Regions from separate parts of the Alicycliphilus soli genome, predicted to be linked through region 2. Evidence: riboswitches for the same ligand, from Rfam matches in the RefSeq annotation. Region 2 holds a riboswitch; each other region holds the start of a gene.

Region 1 (5,295 bases), 1.2 Mb from region 2:
CGGTGCCCAGGATCTGGCCCAGGCGCAATGCGAGCGCCTCCAGGCGCCCGAGTGCGCCCAGCGGCTTGGTCTTGTGGTCCAGCCGGTGCTGCAGGGCGACCGTGAGCTGCGGGTCTGCGAGGTCGGCAATCGGAGGCAGCGTGAAGGACGTAGAGGTAGTCGATGGGGTGGTCATGGATGTTGCAACTATGGACAAAGAAAGCGCGGCCCGCGCACGGGCCTGCGCATCGATGAAAGCAGGTGGAATGGGTGGGCTCGGCGTCTCACACCGCGCCGGCGCGCCGGCTGCGCTGCGCCGCGGCCTGGTCGCGCCGCAGGTGCTCGACGAGCGGCTGCCGGTCGTCGCGCCGGCCCCACTGCTCGAAGTACACCAGCTCTTCCATGGGCAGGCGCGGCAGCCAGCCGGCGGTCTCGAGCTCGGGCCGGTCGTGAAAATGGCTCACATAGCCCACGCACAGGTAGGCGATGGGGGTGATGTTCCTGGGGATGGCCAGCGCCTGCTGCAGGTCGGCCTGGTGAAAGATGCTGACCCAGCCCACGCCCAGCCCCTCGGCGCGCGCGGCCAGCCACAGGTTCTGCACGGCGCAGACGCTGCTGTACAGGTCCATGGTCTTCATGTGGGTGCGCCCCAGCACCACGGGCCCGGTGCGCTCGCGGTCGCAGGTGATGCAGATGCCGACGGGCGCCTCCAGAATGCCCTCGAGCTTGAGGCGCTGGTACATGGCGCGTTTTTCGTCCTGGAACATGTCGGCGGCCTCGGCATGGGCCCTGGCGAAGGCGTCGTGCACGCGGCGCTTGGCGTCCTGCGCGCGCACCACGAGGAAGTTCCAGGGCTGCATGAAGCCCACCGAGGGCGCATGGTGCGCGGCGGTGAGGATGCGGCTCAGCACCTCGTCGGGCACGGGCGTGGGCAGAAACTGCCCGCGCACGTCACGGCGCGAAAAAATGGCGTGGTAGACGGCGTCGCGGGCCTCGGGTGTAAAGGCGTGCGCGCCTGGCGTGGCTTGCGCCTCGTCGGTATTCATGGCAGTCCCCTGTGCGTGAATAGATCGCACGCTGCCCGGCCTTGCAGCGCGTTGAACGTTCAGGCCGGTCTTCTGGCTCGGACTCCACTGGCCCCCGCGCCTTCCCGGCCTTGGCGGCCAGTGGCATCGAGCGGGGGTCATCCTCCTTACAGCGTTGGGCACGCGGCGGACTTGCACCGCCTTCCCGATTCTCCCCCGGCCTTGCGACCACGGGCACCTGAGGGCGCGGATGATAGCAACCGCGGCAGGCGCCCCACGCAATCAATGCGCGGCCAGGGCGTCCAGCACCCCGGGCGCAAAGTGCCGCGCGATGCAGCCGGCCAGGCCATCGAGCGCGGCGTCCAGCGTGGGCGCGCCGGCGCCAAACAGCGCGCGCAGCACGGCCGCATCCTCGAACATGCCGTGCAGGTACAGGCCGAGCACGTTGCCGCCCTGGTTCTGCCAGGCCAGGCCGGGGATCAGCTCGCGCGCCACGTCGCCCTTGGCGGCCATGGCCGGGTGCTGTGCGGTCTGGCCGTGGTGGATCTCGTAGCCCTGCACGGCCACGCCCGCCAGCGCCTGCCAGGCGCCCTGCGCGGCGCCAAAGCGCGCCTGCGTCAGGCGCACGGTCTTGGTGGCCTCGAAGCTCGTGACCAGCGGCAGCAGGCCCAGGCCCGGACCGTTGCCGTCCACGCCCTGGGTGTCGATCAGCGCCTCGCCCAGCATCTGCAGGCCGCCGCAGACGCCCAGCACGCGGCCGCCGCGCGCGGCATGCTGGGCGATGGCGGCATCGAGCCCCTGGGCACGCAGCCAGGCCAGGTCCGCGGCCGTGGCCTTGCTGCCGGGCAGGATGATCCAGTCGGCGCCCTCCAGCTCGGCCGGGCTGCGCGCCCAGGCCAGGTGCACGCCGGGCAGGTTCTTGAGCGGCTGGAACTCGTCGAGATTGCTGATGCGCGGATAGGCCACCACGGCGATGCGCGTGTGGATGGCGCCCTGCCCGGTGCTGCGGGCGTCAAAAACACCATCTTCTTCCGGCAGGCCATGGTTCCATTGCATGGGGATGGTGGCGACCACGGGCACGCCCGTCTTTTCCTTCAGCATCTCGGGCGCGGGGGCCAGCAGCGCCGCATCGCCACGGAACTTGTTGAGCACAAAGCCCGCGATCAGCGCGCGATCCTCCTCCGGCAGCAGCGCCCAGGTGCCGTACAGATGGGCAAAGGCGCCGCCGCGGTCGATGTCGGCCGCGAGCAGACAGCGCGCCTGGACGTGGCGCGCCACGCGCATGTTCACCACGTCGCTCTGCATCAGGTTGATCTCGGCCGGCGAGCCCGCGCCCTCGATGACGACCACGTCGTTCTCGGCGCGCAGCGCGTCGAGCGCCGCCGCAATCTGCGGCCACACCTGCTGGCTGCGGCCGCGCCAGGGCATGGCGGACAGCGACTCGCTGACCTGCCCGAGCAGCACCACCTGGCTGCGGGTGTCGGCCTCGGGCTTGAGCAAGAGCGGGTTCATGCGCACATCGGGGGTGGCGCGCGCGGCCAGGGCCTGGAAGTACTGGGCACTGCCGATCTCGCCCTGCCCGCCCGCGGGTGTGGCCACCACGCGCGCGTTGTTGCTCATGTTCTGCGCCTTGAAGGGCGCGACCTTCAGACCCTGGTTGGCGTAGTGGCGGCACAGTGCCGTGGCCAGCCAGCTCTTGCCCGCGCCGCTGCTCGTGCCCAGCACCATGACGCAGCGCGCCGGGCCGGGGAATGTCTTGTTCGTCATGAGGTGGATTGTCGCCAATCGAGCGCCAGCGCCCGCTGCGCCGCAGGCGCCAGCACGCCCAGGCGCACATGGCCGGCCAGGCCGAACGAGGCGCAGTCGCGCAGCTTGATGCCGCGCGCGCGCAGCGCGTGGAGCGCCGCGCCCAGGTCGTCCACCGGCGGGCGCGCGGTGAAGAAGTTGGCCAGGCTGCCCGGCAGCACGGCCCAGCCCAGATCGGCGCACAGGCGCAGCTGGGCCGCCTTCCAGTCGCGCAGCGTGGCGAGCGACTGCGCCAGCCAGGCCTGCGTGTCGCCCTGCGTCCAGGCCGTGAGCAGGGCCACGCCGTCCGCGCCCAGCGGCCAGGACGGCGCCAGCGCCCGCACGGCCGCCACCGCGCCGCTGGCCACCGCGGCGGCCGGGGCAATGGCATAGGCCGCGCGCACTCCGGTGAGGCCCAGGGCCTTGTTGGGCGACCAGAGCTCCCAGGCATCGTCGGGCGGCACCGTCGTCAGGCCATCAAGGCGCAGCGGCGCATAGGCGCAGTCCAGTACGCGCAGGCTGCCGGCCGGGCCGGCGCGCCGCGCCCACAGGGCCAGGGCCGGGTCGGGTGTGCCCAGGGGGCTTGCGGGCTCGCAGGCCCAATGCAGCGCGGGCAACCCTGTGGCCGGGGGCGTATTGCCCAGCATCAGCCCCCAGGCGTCGGCGGCACGCGCGTAGTCGCCATAGCCATGGGCGGGCACGACGGCATGGCGCAGGCCGGCGCGCGCCGCGTACACCGTGATGCGGTGGATGAACTCGCTGGCGCTGGCCGCCATCACGATGCGCGCGGCATCCACACGATGCCGGGCGGCCAGCCGCGCGCGCAGTTCGGTATAGGCCGGGTCGGGGTAGCGGCTGCGGTCGGCGCGCGCCAGGGCGTCCAGCGCCTGCGGGCAGGGGCCGCAGGCATTGGCGTTGGTGGAAAAGTCGTGGCGCGGCACGCCCAGGGCGTCCGGGCCGCCGTGCAGCGGGGCTTGGTCAGGCATGGGTGCGCACTATAGCTATCAATACAAGAGCTGTCAGCGCGCATGAGACAAGCGCTGCAACCGATTTTGACGCCAATTTCACGGCACGCCGCGTATCCACGGCCTGCGCCGCCCGTCCCGCGGCGTTGAGCGCATACACCCCGGGCTTGGCCAGGCGCACGCCCAGCGCCAGCGCCATGGCGCCCATGGGCCAGCCGCCGTTGGGCGATGGCGTGACCCGCGCCTGCGCCCTCAAAGCGCCCAGGCGCACGCCGCCGCCGGCCACCAGCCACAACAAGAGCGCCGTGAGCCGCGCGGGCAGCCACGACAGCACATCGTCGGCCCGCGCCGCCCATTTGCCCGCCCATTGCCAATAGCGCCCGCCGCGCATGCCAGGGTAGCCCCACATGGCGTCTGCGGTATTGGCAAAGCGGTACAGCGCCGCGCCCGGCAGACCCAGCAGCACAAACCAGAACAGCGGCGCGATCACCGAGTCGGAAAGGTTCTCGGCCAGGGATTCGATGGCGCTCTCACGCACGGCCGTGGCATCGAGCGGCTGCACATCGCGGCTCACCAGCCAGGCCAGGCGCGCGCGGCCGGCGGCCAGCGACTCGCCCAGCGCCGCCTCCACCGCCAGCACCTCACCCGCCAGCATGCGCCAGGCCAGCAGGGGCTTGAGCAGCAGGCCCAGCGCCAGCGCCGCGCCCCAGGCCGGCAGATGGGCCAGCGCCGCCCATTGCAGCATCGCAGCCGCAATAAAAACAATAGCTGACAGCGCGCACCAGGCAAGCGCTGCAAGCCAAAAAGACCATAAATCGCGCCCTGTGGGCTGTGCGGGCGCCAGGCGCTGCCCGCAGGCCCCCAGGGCCCAGCCCATCCACACCACGGGGTGCAGCCGCGCGGGCGGCTCACCCCACCAGCGGTCAATGGCCAGGGCCAGCAGCAGGGCGGCGGCGGGTATGGCGGCTTCAAACATCCAGATCGACATGGGGCGAGCCTACCGCGCCGGCGCGGCTGCGACGCCCGCAAGCAACACCTCGCACCGCTCGTCGGGATCGGCACACCGCTCGTCCACCTCGGAGGTTTCAAAGTGCAACGACACAAATAGCATCACAAACATGCAATCGTTGCGTTCAAGTTACTCTTCGAAAACACACCGGCAGCCCGCGCCAGGTTCGCGCATGCGGGGCTTCACGGCGATTGAGCTGATGGTGACCATCGCCATCCTCGCGGTTCTCGCTGCGCTGGCTGCCCCCAGCTTTACGCCACTCATCGAGCGCTGGCGGGTGCGTCAGGCGGTCGAGGCCCTGGAATCGACAATCCATCTCGCCCGCTCCGAGGCCATCAAGCGCGGCGGCAATGTCGTCATTGAGAAGCTCTCCAACAACGGCAGTTGCACAACCGCGAGCGGCTCAAACGATTGGGGCTGCGGCTGGGAGGTGCTGGCCTGCAGCAGCATCAATGCCAGCGGCAACTGCGTCAGCCCCACGACACTGCAGCGCTTTGACACACCGGCGAACCTGAAGGTCACCCGCACCAGC
Region 2 (5,295 bases):
CGAGCTGGGCGAGCAGCGCCAGCACGGAGGCGGGCGTGTCCAGCCCCACGCCGCTGCCCAGGCGCGCCTCGCTGCCGGGGTAGTTGGCCAGCACCAGCGCCGCGCGCTTCTCGGCCGCGGGCTTGCTGCGCAGCAGGCACCAGCGCCGCGCGAGCTCGGCCACCCATTGCACGCGGTCGGGCTCGGGCTGGTAGGCCACGATGTCGGTCTGCGTCAGCGCGCAGCGGTGCGCCAGGCCCTTGAAGCTGATGGCGCGCGTCATGATGCGGCCGTCCATCTCGGGCAGCACGACCTGCATGGCGATGTCGCGCGGGCGCAGGCCCTGGGTGTCGGCCAGCCAGTCGTCGCGGTTGGCGCCGCTGGCGATGACCTGCAGCACGGGGATGTCGCCCGCCAGGCTGTCGATGTCGCCATCGCTGCCCGCGCGCGCATGCTCGCCCAGCGCGGCAAACGCGGTGGTGTTGAGGATGAGCTGCACGTCGTGGGCCGCGCACAGCGCGCGCAGTGTCTGCAGGCACAGCCCATCCTTGAGCGATTCGAGCGCCAGCGGCAGCGGGTTCAGGCCCCGCGCGCGCAGGGCCTCGGCCATGGCGTCGAAGGCGTCGGTGTTGGCCGCGAGCAGGTGCGAGCGATAGAACACCAGCATGACCACGGGCGCCCCCGGCAGCCACTGCGCGCGCAGGTCGTCGATTCCGGGCAGATGGCCCGGCATGTCGCCGGCCCAGGCCAGGGGCACATGCACGGCCACGGGCGGCAGCACGCGCACGGGCGCACCCTGCACCGCGCGGCCCAGCCCCCAGGCCGCGCCCATGCGCAGGAACTCACGCGCATTGGCCAGGCCGCCGGCGCGCAGGTATTGCCACAGCATGCGGCTGCGCTCGGGCGCGAGCGTGCCCTTGGCCAGCAGGTCCAGGTCTTCCTGGCTGTCGCCCGAGAACATGGCCAGCTGCTGGCCGCGGGCCAGCGCCAGTTTGCGCAGCTGGTCGATGCCATAGGGCCAGGCCGACTCGGCCCCCAGGTGATCGACGATGACCAGCCTGGCGTGCTGCAGCACCTCGTCGATGTACAGGTCCAGCGATGCGCTCTGGCGCAGGTGCAGCAGATTCGCCAGCCGCAGCGTGGGCACGGGCTCGGGCGCCTCGGCCTGCTGCCACAGCCGGTAGGCATCGGCGAGCAGCGACAGGGTGGTGTCGGCCGAGCTGAGCACCACCATCTCGGCGGGCGTCTGGTCCAGACGGGTGACGACGCTGTCGTCTTCGACAAAGCCGCCGGGGCGGGTACTGAGCAGGTGCATGACTCAAAAACAATAGCTGTTCGCGCTTTCCCACAAAGGGCTGGAGGCCGATTTTGCCTAAACTTCTGCCGACAGCAGCGCCTGGCGCAGCACGGCGGCATCCAGGCCCTTGCCGATGAACACCAGCCTTGTGGCCTGCGCCTCGCCGTCCTGCCAGGCGCGGTCGAAGTAGGCGTCGAAGCGCCGGCCCACACCCTGCACCAGCAGGCGCATCCGCTTGCCCTGCAGCGCGGCAAAGCCCTTGACGCGCAGCACCGCATGCGCCTGCACGATGGCGTGCAGGGCCTGCATGAGCCGATCGCGGTCCACGGCGCCCAGGTCGATGAACAGCGAGTCGAACGCGTCGTGCTCGTGGTCCTCCTCGTGGTCGTGGTGGCTGTGCCGCTCGTTGATCGAGGCCTCGGCCGCGCGCTGCTGGCCCAGCAGCACCGAGAGCGGCACCTGGCCCTGCACGGCCTCGACCATCTTGACCTCGGCGGGCACCTCCTCGGCCACCAGGGCGCGCACCTGCGCCAGCTGCTGCGGCGTGACCAGATCGGCCTTGGACAGCACCACCAGGTCGGCGGCCGAGAGCTGGTCCTCGAACAGCTCGTGCAGGCTGGCCTCGTGGTCGAGGTTGGGGTCGGCCCGGCGCTGCGCATCGACGGCGTGGGGGTCGTGGGCAAACTGGCCGGCCGCGGCCGCGGGCGTGTCGACCACGGTGACGACCGAGTCCACGGTGAACACGCTGGCGATCTCGGGCCACTGGAAGGCCTGCACCAGGGGCTTGGGCAGGGCCAGGCCGCTGGTCTCTATCAGCAGCACGTCGATGTCCTGGCGGCGCTCGGCCAAGGCCTTCATCACGGGGAAGAACTCCTCCTGCACGGTGCAGCACATGCAGCCGTTGGCCAGCTCGTAGATGCGGCCTTCGGGGGCGTCGGCGCCGCCCTCCTCCCTGCAGCCGATGGCGCAGGTCCTGAGGATGTCGCCGTCGATGCCGAGCTCGCCGAACTCGTTGACGATGACGGCCACACGCAGGCCCCGGGCCTGCTCGAGGATGTGGCGCATCAGCGTGGTCTTGCCGCTGCCGAGAAAGCCGGTAACGATGGTGGCGGGGATCTTGGTGGTGTGCATGGATCAATCTCTCGAAGGGGAAAACATCAGGGCCGGCATGACTGCGCGCGCCCTGGCGCGCGCCAATGCGCCGCACGGCGGATTCGGCCCGGGTTCGATATGCGCAAGGAGACGGCAAGAAGGAGGCCGCAGGCGCGTACGCGCGGTGGCGGCTCGGGGACGGGGAAATGCATGCGGTTTCTCGGGACCATGGCCCGCACACCCGCGAGGCCCCTGGCCCAATGCTCAACAAACGGTCAACAAACCCGCCGCGTTCCGTCGCATTCCCTGGGATGGATGGGCCGTTCGCCATGCGTTTGAGCACCTGGGCAATCAGCCGATCGTCAACCCGGACTGCGCCCTCCCGCGGCGTCCGAAGCGATCCCAAGGCCGGTCTCCGGGCTTGTGAAGCGCCTGCGCTGGGCCATGTGCCATGCGCGGCCTCGGTTCGTCGCCTTCCCACGCCGTCTGTGGCGCAGTGGCCGCTGGCCGGTCCATGGAACCGATCAGCAAGAGAACCCGTGACTTCACCTACCGTTGCGGGGGCAGCGCAGGCCTTGCGCCCATGAATCGCGGCGCGCACCTGCTTCCCGTTTCACCTGCCAACCCGCGCGTCGATGACGCTCTGGTCCTGTGCAGGCACCTTTGAATCTCGGCACCGTCATTGCGCAATGGCGCGACCGCGCAGTGAGGTGCCGTGCGGCGATTATCCCGGAACGGCCATGTCCCTTCTCGCTCCCGCCCCCGCCCGAGGCGGCAGGCCGTGGGCAGGTCACAGATACCGCCGCAGATAGCGCCCGGTATGGCTGGCCTCGTTCGCCGCCACCTCCTCGGGCGTGCCCACGGCGACGACCTGGCCACCGCCGGCGCCGCCCTCGGGGCCCATGTCGATGAGCCAGTCAGCGGTCTTGATCACGTCGAGGTTGTGCTCGATGACGACGATGGTGTTGCCCGCGTCGCGCAGCTGCAGCAGCACCTTGAGCAAGAGCTCGATGTCGGCAAAGTGCAGGCCGGTCGTGGGCTCGTCCAGGATGTAGAGCGTGCGGCCGGTGTCGCGGCGGCTGAGTTCCTGCGCCAGTTTCACGCGCTGGGCCTCCCCGCCCGAGAGCGTGGTCGCGCTCTGGCCCAGGCGGATGTAGGACAGGCCCACGTCCAGCAGCGTCTGCAGCTTGCGCGCGATCGCGGGAACGTCCTTGAAGAAGGCATGCGCGTCCTCCACGGTGAGCTCCAGGATGTCGGCGATGTTCTTGCCCTTCCACTGCACCTGCAGCGTCTCGCGGTTGTAGCGCTGGCCGTGGCAGACGTCGCAGGGCACGTAGACGTCGGGCAGAAAGTGCATCTCCACCTTGACCACGCCGTCGCCCTGGCAGGCCTCGCAGCGCCCGCCGCCCGCGGCCTGCGAGACGTTGAACGAGAAGCGCCCGGGGCCGTAGCCGCGCTCCTTGGCGGTATTGGTCTCGGCCATGAGCTCGCGGATCGGCGTGAACAGCCCGGTGTAGGTGGCCGGGTTGCTGCGCGGCGTGCGGCCTATGGGCGACTGGTCCACGTTGATGACCTTGTCGAAATACTCCAGGCCCTCGATGCCCTCGTGCGGCGCGGGTTCCTCGTGGGCGCGGTGGATCAGGCGCGCGGCGGCGCGGTGCAGCGTGTCGTTGACCAGGGTGCTCTTGCCCGAGCCGGAGACGCCGGTCACGCAGGTCAGCAGGCCCACGGGAAATTCCACGCTCACGCCCTGCAGGTTGTTGCCCGTGGCGCCGAGCACGCGCAGCGCCTGCAGCCGCCCCTGCGTGGCGCGGTGCTCGGCCAGGCGCTCCTGCTTGCGCAGGCTGGCCGCGGTCTGCGGAAAGCGCGACTTGCGCGCCTTGCCGTCCTCGGGCGGCGCGGCCTGCTCGAGCACCGGCTGCCAGGGCGTGCGCCGCGCGGGCACGGCCAGGCTGCGCGCGCCACTCAGAAACTGGCCGGTGAGCGACTGCGGGTTGGCGCAGAGCTCGGCGCAGCTGCCCTGGGCCATGACGCGCCCGCCGTGCACGCCCGCGCCCGGGCCCATGTCCACGCAATGGTCGGCGGCGCGGATCATGTCCTCGTCGTGCTCGACCACGATGACGCTGTTGCCCAGGTCGCGCAGCCTGGTCAGCGTGGCGATCAGGCGGTCGTTGTCCCGCTGGTGCAGGCCTATGCTGGGCTCGTCGAGCACGTACATCACGCCCGTGAGGCCGCTGCCGATCTGGCTCGCCAGGCGGATGCGCTGGGCCTCACCGCCGCTCAGGGTCTCGGCGCTGCGCGCCAGGCTCAGGTAGGACAGGCCCACGTCGTTCAAAAAGCCTAAGCGCGCCGCGATCTCGCGCACGATCTTGTCGGCGATCTCGGCCTTGGCGCCCGTGAGCCGCAGTGCGCCGAACCAGGCCTGGGCATCCTGCAGCGTCATGGCGCTCACGCCCTGGATGGGCCGGGCCGCGTCGCCCTCGCCCACCAGCACATGGCGCGCCTCGGGCCTGAGGCGCGCGCCCGCGCAGTCGGCGCAGGGCTGGCTCTGGCGGTAGCGCGAGAGGTCCTCGCGCACCACGGCGGAGTCGGTCTCGCGCCAGCGCCGCTCCATGTTGGGCAATATGCCCTCGAAGGGGTGGTGCTTGACGATGGGCTGGCCCTTCTTCGGCCCGCTGTCGAGCAGGTACTCAAAGGCGATCTCCTCCTCGCCCGAGCCGTAGAGCACGGCCTGGCGCACGCGCTCGGGCAGCTGCTCGAAGGGCGTCTCGACGTCGAAGCCGTAATGCCGCGCCAGGCTCTCGAGCATGGCGAAGTAGTAGCCGTTGCGCCGGTCCCAGCCCTTGATGGCGCCGCTGGCCAGGCTCAAGCTGGGGAAGCCCACGACGCGCGCCGCGTCGAACAGCTCCTGCTGGCCCAGGCCGTCG
Region 3 (5,295 bases), 1.1 Mb from region 2:
TTCTCCATTCAATGCAGCATTGGCCTGTCCATGTTCCCGCAGGACGGTGACTCGCTCGATGAGCTCATCAAGCAGGCCGATACTGCCATGTATCAGGTCAAGGAACGTGGGCGCGGCAGCTACGGTTTCTATCGGCCACAGATGAATGCCAATCTGCTGTCGCGCATGAAGATGGAGCATGCCATGCGCCAGGCGCTGGGGCAGGGGCATATGACGGTGCATTTCCAGCCTCAGGTGGACATGAACGCCGGAACCATTGTTGGTGTGGAGGCGTTGGCCCGGTGGACGGATCCGGAATTGGGTGTCGTATCGCCGGGCGTGTTCATCCCGCTCGCGGAGGAGTCCGGCTTCATTGTCACTCTGGGCGCCTGGGTGATGGAGCAGGCGATCAAGGAGGCGGCCTACTGGCATGACCGCGGCACCTCGCTGCTGATGTCCGTGAATGTCTCCGCGCTGGAGTTCCGGCAGGTCGGTTTTGTGGAGCGCGTTGCGACATTGCTCAGTCGATATGGCTTGCCGGCGCAGCAGCTGGAATTGGAACTCACCGAAAGCGTACTGCTGCACGATGCAAAGGAGATGGAGCAGGTGCTTGCGGCATTGACCGGCATGGGACTCCGCCTTGCCATCGACGATTTTGGTACGGGCTATTCCAGCCTGGCCTATCTGAAGAAGCTGGCCATTCACAGGCTCAAGATCGACAGAACCTTCGTATGCGGCCTGCCGGCCGACGAAGGCGACTGTGCCATTGTCCAGGCCGTTGTCAGCATGGGCCGCGCCCTCGGAATCGAGGTGGTTGCCGAGGGAGTGGAAACACAGGCGCAGCGCCAGTTGCTGCAGGACATGGGGTGTGAGCACTACCAGGGCTACCTGTGCGCGCCGGCCTTGCCGGCCGCTGAACTGCGCAGCCGCGCGGCGGAATTCTCCAAGCTGCCTGCGAAGCCCAAGCGCCCGGTCGTGAGGCCCGTTTGCCGGTCGCGTGCAACCAAGCATTGACGGCGAAGGCGAGGCGCCGACGCGGGCTCAAAAATCAGAGGTGTCTGCGAAAGCTACCGGACCGGCATCCTGAACCGGGGGTTCAGGTGGGCGAGGGCAACCAGGCGTTGGGTTCATCTGACGCGAGATGATCACGCTCACCAGGCAATGTACCAAGCCCGAGCTCGTTGAGCATTGGTTCAAGGAAATATAAAGCCCGGCAGCATCGCAGACGGCTCCATTGTAATTGCTGCGAACAGCCTCTGCCGCCTGCCGGCATGGCCTGGTTACAGCGGGCTGGTGTCTTCGCCGAGAGCCTCGTCGAGGCGCAGAAGCAGCTGTTGCACGCGCGCGTCCTGTTCAGCCGGCAATGCCGAGTCGGGGGCATCGGCAGCGTCGGCCGCCTCGGGCATTGCAGGCCTTTGACTGGCAGCGGCCAGGTCGGCGGCTTCGCGGTCTGCGATCTCGAACGCCAGGTTGAGGGCCGCCAGCACGGCGATGCGTTCACGCGCGCGCACCTTGCCGGCGTCGCGAATGCGGGTCATGGCCGTGTCCACGCGTTCCACCGCCTCGAGCAGGCGTGATTCCTGGCCCTCGGGGCAGGCCAGCAGGTAGCTTTGCTGCAGGATCTGAACCTCGAGCTGCTTCATGGCGCGTCCTTGGTCGGATTGTTTTCGGGCAGGCGTTCGAGCAGCGCATCGATTCTCGAGCGCGCCGCACCGAGACGGGATTTGAGCGAGTCGCGCTCCTGGGTCAGCGTGGCCACCTGCTCGGCCAGCAGGGCGTTGGTGCGCTCCAGTTCGGCGTGGCGCAGCAGCAGGCGCTCGACGCGCTGCGCAATCAGATCGATGGGGTGGGGTGTGGCCATAGAACCGCGCATTGTAGGGTGACAGTGGGTTTACCCGTAAAATCGATGTCGTTGGTGCTCGCTGCCGTGGTTCACGCGGCCGCAGTTCAACGGGAAGCAGGGAGGGGCCTTCGCCACGAAGCACACCCCCAGCCTGCGCTGCCCCCGCAACGGTCAGCGGATGAGCCGTCCTGTCTCGGCTCCGCTTTCACATTCTCATGCCACTGGGTGCCTTGAACAAGTGCCTGGGAAGGCCGTGAAAGCTGTCCCGCCAGCCCGGATACCGGCCAACAAGGTGGTTTCGCCAGCCCTTTTGCCAGGGCGGTGTGACCGTGATGCCCAGGTGCCGACGGGGAGGTCGGCTGTGGCGATATTCCCGTTTTTCCCACATGAAGAAGATCCGTTCGTCCAAAGTGCGCAGCACCGCACTGGCCACCCATGTGCGCGTGACCGCGCTGACCCTGGCGCTGGGCGCCGCCTGGCCGGTCATGGCCCAGACCCTGGTGGCGCAGGCCGCCACCGAGCAGCAACTGCGCGAGACCGTGGTAACCGCCACGCGCGTGGCCCAGCCGCTGTCTGACCTGGTGTCCGACGTCTCCATCGTCGACCGCGAAACCATCGAGGCCAGCGGCGCCACCGGCGTCATCGACGTGATCGCGCGCCTGCCCGGCGTGCAGATCTCGCGCAACGGTGGCCAGGGCAGCAGCGGCAGCGTCTACCTGCGCGGAGCCGAGTCGCGCTTCACGGCCGTGTATCTCGATGGCGTGCGCCTGGACTCCCAGTCCACGGGCGGCGTGGTCTGGGAGCAGATTCCGCTGTCGCAGATCGACCGCATCGAGGTCGTGCGCGGCCCTGCGGCCGCCGTCTACGGCTCCGACGCCATTGGCGGCGTGATCCAGTTGTTTACCAAGAAGGGTGAGGGCGCCCCTGCACCGTACGTGGGCGTGGGCCTGGGCAACCAGGGCACGCGCACCGTGCAGGCCGGCGTGAGCGGCGGCAGCGGCATGGTGGACTATTCGCTCGGCCTGTCGCACGAGCGCGCCGATGGCTTCAGCACGCGCGTGGGCGCGGCCTACAACCCGGACGACGACGGCTATCGCCGCAGCACGGCCAATGCAAAGGTGGGCCTGCAGATCAACAAGACCCACCGCATCGAGGGCACATTGCTGGCCAGCAATCTCAACTCGCAGTACGACGGCAGCCTGACCGCCGACGACCGCAACCACCACCAGCTGCGCACTGGTGGCCTGGCTTGGCTGGCCCAGTGGAGCGATGTGTACAAGACGCGAGTGCAGGTCACGCAGTCGGACAGCAAGTACAGCACCACGCCCAACTTCTACATGACCGAGACCACGCTGCGCAACTACCTGCTGCAGAACGAGTGGCGCCTGGGTGCCCACCTGTTCACCGCGGCGCTGGAGCGTCGTGAGGACGAGCTGCACAACCCTGCCACGGCCTTCGTGGGAGACCTCCAACGTGACCGCTCGCAGAACGCCCTGGCTCTGGGCTATGGGCTGAACCAGGGTGCGCACGCGCTGCAGGCCAACCTGCGCTATGACGACGACAGCGAGTTCGGCGGCAAGGGCACGGGCAGCCTGTCCTATGGCTACGCGATCACGCCGCAGTGGCGCATCACGGCCGCGGGCGGCACGTCGTTCCGCGCGCCCACGCTCTACCAGCGCTTCAGCGAGTACGGTGCGCCCGGCCTGCAGCCCGAGAAGGGCCGCAACATCGAGATCGGCACGCGCTGGAGCCAGGGCGCGAGCAGCGTGGGCCTGGTGGCCTACCGCAACCGCGTGACCAACCTCATCAACTTCGGCGCCGCTGGCAGCTGCGCATCGGCCTTTGGCTGCTACGAAAACGTGGGCCGCGCCGAATACAAGGGCGTGACGCTGTCGGCCACGCACCGCATCGCCGGCGTGTCGCTGCATGGCTCCATGGACTGGCAGAACCCGCGTGACCTGGACAGCGGCAGGCAGCTCGCGCGCCGCGCCAAGCGCTACGCCACGCTGGGCGCCGACACCATGGTTGCGGGCTGGACGCTGGGCGCCGAGCTCTACGCCTCGGCACGCCGCTACGACAACGCCGCCAACACCAACGTGCTCGGCGGTTACACCACGGTCAACCTCTACACCTCCAAGCGTCTGGGCCGCGACGTGACGCTGCTCGCACGCGTGGACAACCTCGCCGACAGGGACTACCAGACCGCACGCACCTACGCCACGGGTGGGCGCACGGTTTATGTCGGTCTGAAGTGGGCGCCGCGTTAAGGTCCGCCATGCACCGCTGCCCCGCCTTGATCACCGCCGCCTGCGCCTCCGGCCAGGGCAAGACCACCGTTACCGCGGCGCTTGCGCGCCTGCACGCCCGGCAGGGCCGGCGCGTGCGCGTGTTCAAGTGCGGGCCGGACTATCTGGACCCCTACTGGCACCAGCTCGCCAGCGGCGCGCCCGTGCAGCAGCTCGACCTGTGGATGACGGGCGCCGAGGACTGCGCCGCGCGCCTGTACGCCGCGGCGGGCGATGCCGACCTGCTGCTCATCGAGGGCGTGATGGGCCTATTCGACGGCGCGGACAGCGTGGCCGACCTGGCCGCGCGCTTTGGTGTGCCGGTGCTCGCCGTCGTCGATGCCTGGGCCATGGGCGGTACGCTGGGCGCCATTGCGCATGGCCTCAAGACCTTCCGTCCCGGCCTGCCCTGGGCGGGGGTGTTGGCCAACCGCGTGGCCGGCGCGCACCACGCGCAGCTGCTGAAGGATGGTCTGCGCGACGGCGCGGACTGGCTGGGCGCGCTGCCGCGCCTGGCGGGCGAGGGCGGCGGGCCGCTCCTGCCCGAGCGCCATCTGGGCCTGGTGGCCGCGCACGAGCTGCCCGACGCCATTGCGCGCCTGGACGCCGCGGCCGACGCGCTCGCCGCCACGCCGCTCGGCCAGATGGACGCGAGGGCGCTCGAGCGCTTTGCCGTGGACTTCGCGCCGCAGCCCGAGGCCGCCGTGCCGCCGCTGCTGGCCGGGCGCACCGTGGCCGTGGCGCGCGATGCGGCCTTTGCCTTCATCTACCCGGCCAACCTACGGACGCTGACGGCGCTCGGCGCGCGCCTGGCGTTCTTCTCGCCGCTCGCGGGCGAGCGCCTGCCCGACTGCGATGCACTGTGGCTGCCCGGGGGCTACCCGGAGCTGCACGCCGAGCGGCTGGCCGACAACCGCGGCCTGCAGCAGGACCTGCACGCCCACGCGGCCGCGGGCAAGCCCATCTGGGCCGAGTGCGGCGGCATGATGGCGCTGGCCGAGACCATCGACCTGCCGGACGGCCGCCGGCTGCCCCTGTGGGGCCTGCTGCCCGGGCGCGTCACGCAGCAGCAGCGCCTGGCGGGCCTGGGCCCGCAGCAACTGACCCTGCCCCAGGGCGTGTTGCGCGGCCACACCTTTCACTATTCGCGCTTCGACAGTCCCGCGCCCGTGGCCACGCGCACGGCGC

Evidence for each region. Region 2 has a riboswitch for cobalamin ahead of cobW (cobalamin biosynthesis protein CobW). Riboswitches for the same ligand answer to the same signal wherever they lie in the genome.
Region 1: it holds a riboswitch for cobalamin, as region 2 does, so the genes downstream of both, bluB (5,6-dimethylbenzimidazole synthase) here and cobW (cobalamin biosynthesis protein CobW) in region 2, are expected to answer to the same signal.
Region 3: it holds a riboswitch for cobalamin, as region 2 does, so the genes downstream of both, ABUE11_RS12600 (TonB-dependent receptor) here and cobW (cobalamin biosynthesis protein CobW) in region 2, are expected to answer to the same signal.

Annotation. Positions count from the first base shown of each region.
Region 1 covers NZ_CP160388.1:1,120,453-1,125,747, reverse strand. The annotation lists gene cobT (nicotinate-nucleotide--dimethylbenzimidazole phosphoribosyltransferase) at 1-175, opposite strand, end outside; gene bluB (5,6-dimethylbenzimidazole synthase) at 264-1,025, opposite strand; cobalamin riboswitch at 1,070-1,261, opposite strand; gene ABUE11_RS05325 (cobyric acid synthase) at 1,287-2,771, opposite strand; gene ABUE11_RS05320 (aminotransferase class I/II-fold pyridoxal phosphate-dependent enzyme) at 2,768-3,775, opposite strand; gene cbiB (adenosylcobinamide-phosphate synthase CbiB) at 3,768-4,742, opposite strand; gene ABUE11_RS05310 (GspH/FimT family pseudopilin) at 4,963-5,295, shown strand, end outside.
Region 2 covers NZ_CP160388.1:3,744,945-3,750,239, forward strand. The annotation lists gene cobN (cobaltochelatase subunit CobN) at 1-1,294, opposite strand, end outside; gene cobW (cobalamin biosynthesis protein CobW) at 1,352-2,407, opposite strand; cobalamin riboswitch at 2,757-3,048, opposite strand; gene uvrA (excinuclease ABC subunit UvrA) at 3,159-5,295, opposite strand, start outside.
Region 3 covers NZ_CP160388.1:2,642,456-2,647,750, reverse strand. The annotation lists gene ABUE11_RS12615 (EAL domain-containing protein) at 1-993, shown strand, start outside; gene ABUE11_RS12610 (cell division protein ZapA) at 1,260-1,622, opposite strand; gene ABUE11_RS12605 (DUF904 domain-containing protein) at 1,619-1,840, opposite strand; cobalamin riboswitch at 1,876-2,126, shown strand; gene ABUE11_RS12600 (TonB-dependent receptor) at 2,209-4,089, shown strand; gene ABUE11_RS12595 (cobyrinate a,c-diamide synthase) at 4,098-5,295, shown strand, end outside.